One region of the Arsukibacterium sp. genome, then DNA from elsewhere that is predicted to be linked to it. Evidence: predicted binding sites of a transcription regulator. Region 1 holds the regulator's gene; each other region holds the start of a gene.

The links. Region 1 encodes LexA, which represses DNA repair genes until DNA is damaged. Its sites were predicted from a motif close to TACTGTNNATATNNACAGTA; they were not measured.
Region 2: the regulator LexA is predicted to act here: its motif matches at 1,579-1,598, upstream of V7D78_RS04870 (DNA recombination protein RmuC).
Region 3: the regulator LexA is predicted to act here: its motif matches at 1,678-1,697, upstream of umuD (translesion error-prone DNA polymerase V autoproteolytic subunit).

Annotation. Positions count from the first base shown of each region.
Region 1 covers NZ_DAINOE010000009.1:42,166-45,447, forward strand. Annotated here, with positions in the region: gene coxB (cytochrome c oxidase subunit II) at 1-505, opposite strand, end outside; gene lexA (transcriptional repressor LexA) at 829-1,449, opposite strand; gene plsB (glycerol-3-phosphate 1-O-acyltransferase PlsB) at 1,614-3,282, shown strand, end outside.
Region 2 covers NZ_DAINOE010000015.1:22,533-25,814, forward strand. Annotated here, with positions in the region: gene V7D78_RS04860 (hypothetical protein) at 1-317, opposite strand, end outside; gene V7D78_RS04865 (GGDEF domain-containing protein) at 498-1,538, shown strand; gene V7D78_RS04870 (DNA recombination protein RmuC) at 1,652-3,004, shown strand; gene V7D78_RS04875 (isoaspartyl peptidase/L-asparaginase family protein) at 3,031-3,282, shown strand, end outside.
Region 3 covers NZ_DAINOE010000011.1:16,965-20,246, forward strand. Annotated here, with positions in the region: gene V7D78_RS03680 (cytochrome ubiquinol oxidase subunit I) at 1-877, opposite strand, end outside; gene V7D78_RS03685 (GbsR/MarR family transcriptional regulator) at 923-1,486, opposite strand; gene umuD (translesion error-prone DNA polymerase V autoproteolytic subunit) at 1,709-2,140, shown strand; gene umuC (translesion error-prone DNA polymerase V subunit UmuC) at 2,157-3,282, shown strand, end outside.

The sequences.
Region 1 (3,282 bases):
GGTCTACTTCCAATAAGTAGTTTTCTTCTTTGGGGAGTTGATTAATGATTTGCTCGCGAGGCGTGGCTAATAACGAAAAGAATTCAACGTCATTTTCCAGATATTTGTAGTGCCATTTCCACTGTGAGCCAGTCACCAGCACGGTAACGTCAGCGTCTGACGTATCCTCCATCGCAATAAGGGTTTTAGTAGCGGGTACTGCCATACCGATTAAGATTAATACCGGTATCGCCGTCCACAGGATTTCAACCCGTGTACTATGATGGAATTGGGCAGGCTGCACACCTCGTGCTTTACGGTGGCGAAGGATCGACCAAAACATGATCCCAAACACCACAGCACCGATCACACAGCAAATCCAGAAAATCGTCATATGCAGTTGATACACCTGCTGACTAATATCTGTTACACCCTTGGTCATATTCAAAGGCATAGCTGCTGCATTAGCCGATGCGGCTAAAAGCAAGGTTGGCAGCGACCAACGTAAACAACGCGTTTTCGTCACTGTACTTCTCCTCTGTCATTTTGCAATGCAAACTGCAGAAACTTCGAACACAGTACTGCTCGGTATTTACCCTGCCACCGACTCTATGTAGTTCAGCTTCGCAATTTTATTGTTGTTATATTGTTGTTATTATGTTGTTTTGCTGAGATTTCATTGCTAGCGCAGAAATCAAAAACTAACCCTATTGTTATTTTTTGGTCAGTCTTAGTCTAAGAATCATCCAAATCCGGTTCAGTGTAAACCCCTAAATAGCAAAAGCGCCGGCAAACCCATGTGGTCGTACCAGCGCTTTTATTATTTAACTTATTGACTAACAGCTAACTTTATAACCAACTGCCATTGCGAATGACGCCGACAGCCAAGCCTTCGACCGCGAATTGTTGCTGGCGCAAATCGACTTTTATCACATCAAAATCCGCGTTTTCAGGATGCAGCAATACCATGTGACCCTGACGTTGAAAACGTTTTACCGTCACATCTTCATCTACCCTAGCTACGATGACCTGGCCCGGCTCGGCCTGATTGGTTTTATGTACTGCCAGCAGGTCACCATCGAGGATACCAATATCCTGCATACTCATTCCCTGCACCCGCAGTAAAAAATCGGCATGCGGCTTAAACAAATGCGCGTCAATCTGGTAATGATTTTGCACATGTTCAGCGGCTAAAATGGGTTGGCCGGCAGCGACCTTACCAATAAGCGGTAGGCCCAGCTGCTCCGGCTCAAGATCATCTTCTACCAGCCTGATGCCGCGCGAAGTGCCTGGCATCATTTCAATAACACCTTTTTTGGCCAGCGCCTTTAAATGCTCTTCAGCGGCGTTGGCTGATTTAAAACCCAGTTTCGTCGCTATTTCTGCGCGGGTCGGGGGCATACCACTGGCGCTTTGGTAATCTTTAATCAGTTGCAGAATTTCGGCTTGTCTTGGTGTTAAAGGTCTCATAATGCTGGCTGCCTATACAGTAGGTACTGTGAGTATATACAGCTAGTGTTGACTTTGCCAAATTTTTTGCAACTATCATTATCGGCAAACATCCAGACTGACAATTTGCCTGTCGTCACTTTAATGATATTCTTGGTTTTTTAACGGCGCTGGTCTGCACTTTCATGTTTTCAGCTTTTCCGCTATTTCGTCTGCTTACTCTATTATTATGTTGGCCTGTCCGCCTGCTGGTGCGCTTTAAAGTGGTACCAGACAATACGGTAACTGAACTGGCACTGGATACCGGCAGACCACTACTGTATATCTGCCATACCCGCTCCGCCAGTGATCTGGCCACCTTGCGCCGGGTGTGCAGGCAATTGCAGCTGCCAGACCCACTGCAACAAGTTGAATTAAATGGCCAACTATACCGGCGTACGCTGTTTTTAGAAAAACCGCATGCCATTATTGGTGGCCGTGGAAAAACCCGTGCCTTAGAACAAGGCCAGGCACTGTTACAGGCGCATCTGGAGGACCCAGGCCTGGATGCGCAACTGGTGCCCGCCGCTATTTTATGGGGCCGGGCGCCGGGAAAAGAAAACAGTATTAAGTGGTTGCTGGGTGAAGCCCATGCGCCGCACTGGTTAGCAAAGATGCTGATTGTACTGGTGTCAGGCCGCCATACACTGGTGCGCTTTAGTCGCGCAGTGTCGTTAAAACAAATGGCCGCTCAATTTGGCGCAGAAATCAGCACTGCCCGTAAATTACTGCGCATGTCTCGTTTTCATTTTTACCGTCAAAAACTGGCGGCCACAGGCCCCAAACTGGTAAACCGTAGCCAGTTATTTAATGCCTTGTTAGCCTCGCCCGCTCTGCGCCAGGCTATAGAAGAAGAAGCTCGCAGTAAACAGATGCCGTTAAAGCAGGCCAGACAACGCGCCCGGTTACTTTTGCAGGAAATTGCAGCTGATTACCGCGAATCAACGCTCAGAGTTGGAGACCGTGTGCTTAGCTGGCTGTGGAAAAAACTCTATTCCGGCATTAAGGTCAATAATGCCGATATGCTGCGGGACTTAGCACAGCGCGGCCATGAAATTGTTTATGTGCCCTGCCATCGTAGTCATATGGATTATCTGCTGCTCAGTTATGTTATTTATCATCAGGGCTTGGTGCCGCCGCATATTGCCGCTGGCATTAACCTTAATTTCTGGCCAGCAGGTACTATTTTCCGTCGTGGCGGTGCCTTTTTTATCCGCCGTAGTTTCAGTGGCGATAAACTCTATTCTGCGGTGTTTCGGGAATACCTCAGCCAATTATTCAGCAAAGGCTATGCCGTTAAATATTATACCGAAGGCGGGCGCAGTCGCACCGGCCGCTTACTAACGCCGAAAACCGGTATGCTGGCTATGACAGTGCAGGCAATGCTACGCGGTATAGACAGACCAGTAACCTTAGTCCCCGTATATCTGGGCTATGAGCATGTGATGGAAGTCAATACTTACGTCAGCGAGTTACAGGGAGCCGGTAAGCAAAAAGAATCGATTGGCGGCGTATTTCAGGCCATTCGTAAACTACGTAACTATGGTTATGGTTATGTCAATTTCGGTGAACCCATACAGCTTAATCAGTACCTTAACCAGCAGGTACCGGATTGGAAAAACCACATTCACCCGCTACAAGTGCAAAAACCACATTGGTTAAATCCCTTAGTGGCAAAATTATCGCGCCAGTTGATGCAACAAATTAATCAGAGTGCAGCCTTAAATGCCATCAACCTGTTGGCTATCTGTTTACTGGCGTCAGAAAAACGTACTCTTACCCGGCCAGAACTGAGCCAGCAGCTCAATTGCTATC
Region 2 (3,282 bases), on a different contig from region 1:
TTGTTTTGTTCAGCAGCAGGTGCGGTCTTGTTTTGAATAGCCTCAAATAAATTGTTACGATTTTGTGCAGTACCTTGCTCAAGGCGTTCTGCGGCCGTTAAATTCGTTCTGAGGTTGTTAGCCTGACTATCAGCCTGGCGAGCTTCGCTATCAAAACGCTTTGCTTCTTCGTTAGCTTGTCTAGCTTCGCGGCGTTTGGCTGAGGCCTGATTCTCCAAGGCCTTCGCCTGTTGCTCAGCTTGCTCCGCCCGTCGCTCAGTTTGTTGGCGGGTAAAGGCGTTCAGCGCAGGTGCTGAAACTGATAAGAGACTAGTCATCATTACCTTCTTGCTAAAATGGCTGGTTAGCTTTAGGGGCAACTGTAAATATAGCGTTATTTGCTTAATTTTCAATATCAAGCAGCCTGGCTGCAAAGATTAAGCATAATTAAAACAAATTTTCTCGGAAGCAGATTTTTAGGTCATACTGATAATGTTTCATTTCGTCGGAGCTATATTTTGTTTGCTGCTTTTTTAACTAACAACGGCCATTTTACAGTGACCGATCCTAACTACCGCAGAGTGTACCTTATAAATAGTATGCTGCTGGGTATAGCGCTGATCTGCAGCATTTTTTTTGTAATAAATCTGGCCTTTTTTCAGTTGTACAGTGTGGCACTGGTGGATTTTATTGGCGCTTTATGTGCGGTACTGGTATGGCGACGATTTCAGCAACAACCTGAGGTAGATAGCTCTGCCTGGCAAACGGTCATTTTACTTGCACTAGTGTTGTTAGCTTATCTGGCGGTTACTGCTGCTGAGTTTTACTCGCTCAGCTGGGCAATGGTGTTTCCGCCAGTGGCATTTTTTTTATTAGGTCGGCAAAAAGGGTTAATTCTAACAGTGGCTTTTTTTGTACTGGCCTGGTTATTGTTAAGGTTAGTGAAGGTCAGTTTGCCGGTCGAGGCCTGGTTTAATATTGGGGTCAGCAGTATTTGCCTGGTTTTCCTCATTCGTTATTTTGAAGTAAGTCGCAATGAAGCATTTAAAGCTTTAGCCCGCGAGCATCGTAAAAGTCAGCAATTATCTATTACAGACAGCCTAACGGGTATTTATAACAGGGCGAAATTAGATGCCTTACTCGAAAGTGAAATCAACCGGGCCGTGCGACATCATAGCCGTTTTAGTGTGATCCTCTGCGATCTGGATTTTTTTAAAAGGGTTAATGATCAATTTGGTCATATGGTGGGTGATCAGGTATTAATTCAGTTTGCTGCCATACTGACTGAGAGTTGTCGGGATCTTGATATTGCCGGGCGCTGGGGCGGTGAAGAATTTTTAGTGTTATGCCCTCATACCAATTTAGCCGGCGCGGTGCAGCTGGCTGAGCGTATCCGCAGCAGTGTAGAAAATGCCCGTTTTGAGCATCAGCAACGTATTACCCTAAGTCTGGGGATTGCCGAACTTAGCGCTAATGAAGATAGTAGCAGTTTGTTAAAACGCGCTGACGATGCCTTATATCGCGCTAAAGCAAAAGGCCGCAATAGGGCTGAGTATTAATCTGTATGCTGAAGAGTATAATTGGCATGCAATTGTTGCCGGGTGTATAAAAAAACAGTACCTTAGCATTATGTTTATTTTTTCTGCGCTAAAAGCGTAATATAATGGACTCTATGCAGGTTTCAGCCAATTTACTTTCAAGTGTTTTTCCATATTCCACTGTCACACTATTACTACTATTGGTCGGTTTTATTGCTTATTGGCTGGTGACTAACCGTAAGCATAGCGCTGCCGTTTTACAACAAGCATTACTCGAGCAACGCCTGGCTCAGCTTATAGCTGATAAACAACAGTTATTACAGCTGCAGCAGCAACTGCAGGGTGATTATCAGCAATTACAGCAGCGCCATGTGCAATTACAAACCAGCCTGCAAGAAAAACAACAGCATTTTACGGAACAGTTAAGCCTGATCCAGCAGAGTAAACAGCAACTCAAGCAAGAGTTTGAGCTTTTAGCCAATGAAATATTAGAGCGCAAAGGTAAAGCCTTTAACCAGTTAAACCGTGACAGCATGACTCAGCTGCTAACGCCGCTGCAGCAGGAGATGCTGGGCTTTAAACAAAAAATTGACCACTTGCATACCGAAGATACAAAGCAGCGCAGTGAATTAAAAGCGGAATTAAAGCTGCTACAACAGCTCAATGCCAAAATAACCGATGAAGCCAGTCAGTTAAGCCGGGCCTTGCTGGGGCAGCGTAAAGTTCAGGGTAACTGGGGCGAGTTAATGCTGGAAAACGTGCTGGACAATAGCGGCCTGCGCCTGAATATCGATTATCGGCGAGAGGCCAGTTTTAATGCTGAGCATGGCCGGCAACGCCCAGATGCCGTAGTGTTTTTACCCCAGGGCAAGCATCTGATTATTGATGCTAAAACTTCACTCTCGGCTTACACCCGTTTTGTCAATGCCGAGCATGAGCCTGAACGCCAGCTGGCACTGAAGGCTCATGTCGCCGCGGTTAAAGAACGCATTACCGAGCTGTCTGATAAAGCCTATTTTGATATTGCCGAATTAAACTCGCCAGAAGTGGTTTTTATGTTTATTCCGATTGAATCCGCCTATGTGTTAGCCTTACAACACGACGCAGCGTTGTTTCAGCAAGCTTTAGAGCGTAATGTACTGGTTACAACGCCCACTACTTTACTCACCAGCTTAAATATTGTGCGCCAGCTATGGCGTTTTGAAGATCAGAATAAGCATACCGCAGAACTAGCCAATCGGGCAGAGCGGTTTTATCAGAAATTGAAAACCTTTGTCGATAGCATGCAGGGCGTAGGACGCCAGTTAGACAAGGCGCGTGAAAGTTATGATAAAGCGCTGGGGCAACTGGTCAGCGGCAAGGGCAACTTAATAAAACAAGCGGCTGAATTTAAAGAGCTTGGTGTAGCGGTTAAAACTGAGCTGGATCCTGAGTTGGTTGAGCGGGCCCGATTGGAGCTCGGCACGGATCAGTTACCCGTTGAATAATAAATTAATAACTAAAGAGGTGTTACATGAAAGCGATTTTTTGCAGTGTGCTGCTATTGGCATTTAATTTGCCAGCGCTGGCTGCCCATCCCATTGGTATAGTGATTCACGGTGGGGCCGGTACAATAAATCAGGCACAGATGACAGCTCAGCAACAACAAGCCTATGAGGCCACATTGCGACATGCGGTCGACCAGGGCTATCTGGTACTGGAACAAGGCGGTAGCAGCCTGGATGCGGTGACGAAAGCCGTGACCATCTTAGAAGACTCACCCTTG
Region 3 (3,282 bases), on a different contig from region 1:
AAATTAAACTGGCCAGCTTAGGTATTTCCACAGAAAAACGGTTTTGCTGGTGTTGTGCATCGGGTATCGCAAAAAGTACCAGCGGCGCGCCTTGCTGGGTGTGCCAGATCCCTTCCATTGCCGCCACTTTTTGCGGCTGATGTTCCAGCGTATTTAAACCATGAAAATCGCCGACCAGGGCCTGAGTAGGCGCCAAAATAGCCGCGCTGAACAAGGCGGTTTTTAACGTCAGGCGTGGTGCTTTTTTGTTATCGCCACGCGACAGGCGATAAGCCGAAATGCCGGCCACCAGAAAGCTCACGGTCAGGGCAGATGCCAGCAGCATATGGGTAAAACGATAGGGAAAGGACGGGTTAAAAATGATCACCAGCCAGTCGGTGGCATAGGCGACACCGTCGCGCATTTCAAAGCCGGCCGGGGTTTGCATCCATGAATTGAGCACCAAAATCCAGAACGCCGATAGCGTGGTGCCGACAGCCACTAACAAGGTGGCCAACGTATGCAGCCAGCGTGGTACCTTATTAAAGCCAAACAGCATAATGCCAAGCATAGTGGCTTCGAGGAAAAAGGCCGTTAATATTTCATAGGCCAGCAGCGGGCCGGCAATATTGCCGACTTTTTCCATAAAACCTGGCCAGTTAGTACCAAATTGAAACGACATAGTAATGCCGCTGACCACGCCTAACGCGAAAGTCAGTGCAAATACCTTTACCCAAAAGCGATAGGCACGCATCCACACCGGGTGCTGGGATAAATCGAAGCGGATTTTAAAGTACACCAGTAACCAGCCCAGCGCTATGGTGATGGTGGGGAATAAGATATGAAAACTAATATTCGCGGCAAACTGGATGCGCGACAGGATCAGGGTATCTAACATAATAACCTCGCTACAACATCATTAAGGCTGTGGTGCCTGCCTGCGCTAGGCCTCTTTTGAGGTGTCCTTTTTGCCTAAAAATTTATCGGTAAATTCCAGTACTTTGCCCACGCCTGAGCCGAGCTTCATCAGCGTATTAAGTTTTTCCGGCGATAACGACTGCAGGCTTTGCGTCCACTCGGTAATGTTTTCCAGCAGATCATGGATTTCGGCAATACGGGTTTGGGCGTAGGCTTCATCGCTATTGGCAGCTTCGTCCATCATAATGTCGCGCAGCAGCGACAGCGTTGGGTCCATTTCGCGTTTACGGCGTTCTTCAAACACTTTATTGGCCATGTCCCAGATGCTGCCGCGGCAAAAGTAATACTCTTTGCGATCACCGGCTTTATGTTGCACCTGTACTAGCTGCCAGCTGCCCAGCTCTTTTAAGCCCATGCTGACATTGCCGCGGGAAATGCCTAATAGCTCGCCAATCTCGTTAGCACACAACGGCTGCTCGCTAATCACCAGCAGGGCATAGATTTGGCCCACGGTACGGTTAAAGCCCCAACGGCTACCCATTTCGCCAAAATGAAACACAAAAGATTCGATCATCGGTGTCATTTGCATTTTGCTTTCCTTATTGAACATTCAGAAATTTCTGAAACAATTGTACGACTGAATATTGATCTGGATCAAGCTTTTTGTTGGCGTGGTTTTAACCATGACACTGCCAGTTCTCATCAGCTACTGGCAACCAGGGCTGACACTACAACCGCTATGCTTGCCTGGCACAATTGCCAATGATGGCTTACCTGTTATACTGTATAAAAAACCAGTTAAGAGGCCGCTATGCTAGCAGTATTTATAGGTAACGCCGATGTCTGGCCAAGGCAGCGTGTGCCGTTTTACAGCGATCCGGTGAAAGCCGGCTTTCCTTCTCCGGCGCAGGATTACGTCGAGCGCACGCTGGATTTAAACGAGCTGTGTATTCGCCACCCCACGGCCACTTTTTTTGTGCGGGTAGAAGGCGACTCGATGATCGATGCCGGCATTTATGATGGCGATGTACTGGTGGTGGACCGGGCTATTGACGCTGAACATGGCGATATCGTGGTTGCCGCGCTGGGCAGTGAGTTTACGGTAAAGCAGCTTGCTACCCGACCGCAGTTGCAATTACTGCCACGTAACCCAGCCTACCAACCTATTTGCCTGCGAGAAGGTGACGAGCTGAATATATTTGGGGTCGTGACTAACGTGATCCGGCAAATGAAACGCAAATAATCTGAGTAAGCCGTTGATGAAAGAAAGCGTGTTTGCGCTGGTAGATTGCAATAACTTTTATGCCAGTTGTGAAAAACTGTTCCGGCCTGACTTAACGCATAGGCCTGTAGTGGTGCTGTCTAATAACGATGGCTGCGTAGTGGCGCGCTCCAAAGAAGCCAAACAGCTGGGCGTTAAAATGGGGGTGCCGCTGTTTCAGGTGCGCGAGCTCATGCAACAGCATGGTATAGTGGCGTTTTCATCTAACTATGCGCTTTATGCTGATATGTCGCAGCGGGTGATGAGCACCTTAGAAAGCCTGACGCCCCAGGTTGAAGTGTATTCTATTGATGAAGCCTTTGTTGATTTAAGCGGTGTGGCCCAGCTGCACAGTCTGACTGCCTTTGGTTTGTCGCTAAGGCAACATATTCAAAAATGGATAGGCATCACAGTGTGTGTGGGCATAGCGCCCAGTAAAACCCTGGCCAAACTGGCTAATCATGCCGCTAAAACCTGGCCGAAAACCGCGGGTGTCGTTGATTTAACCTGCGCCAGCCGCCAGCGCAAATTGTTGGCGCTGCTGCCGGTAGCCGAAGTGTGGGGCATTGGTAGCAAGCTGAGCAAACGCTTGCAGCAGCTGGGTATTCACACGGCATTACAACTGGCCGATGCTAACCCTAAGTTTATCCGCCAGCATTTTTCGGTGGTGGTAGAGCGCACGGTGCGCGAGCTAAATGGTGAGTCGTGTATTGCGCTGGAAGACATGGCCGCCACCAAACAACAAATTATCTCCAGCCGTTCCTTTGGCGAGCGTATTACCGATAAACAGCAAATGCGCGAGGCAATAAGCGAATATATTTGCCGCGCCTGCAGCAAACTCAGGCACGAGCAGCAGTATGCCAAACACCTGACGGTATTTTTGCGCACCAGCCCCTTTAGTGACAAAGACGCACCCTATAGCGCCAGTAAAAGTATGGCGCTTGATAGACCTTGTAATGATACCCGGATATTTTTAGCGAAAGCCATGCAGCTACTGGATGGGCTGTGGCTGGACGGTTACCGCTATGCCAAAGCCGGCGTTATGCTGGCTGATTTTTATGATCCGGGTGTTTATCAGCCCGGCTTGTTTGATGAACCTGCAGCGCACCCGGATAAGCAAGACA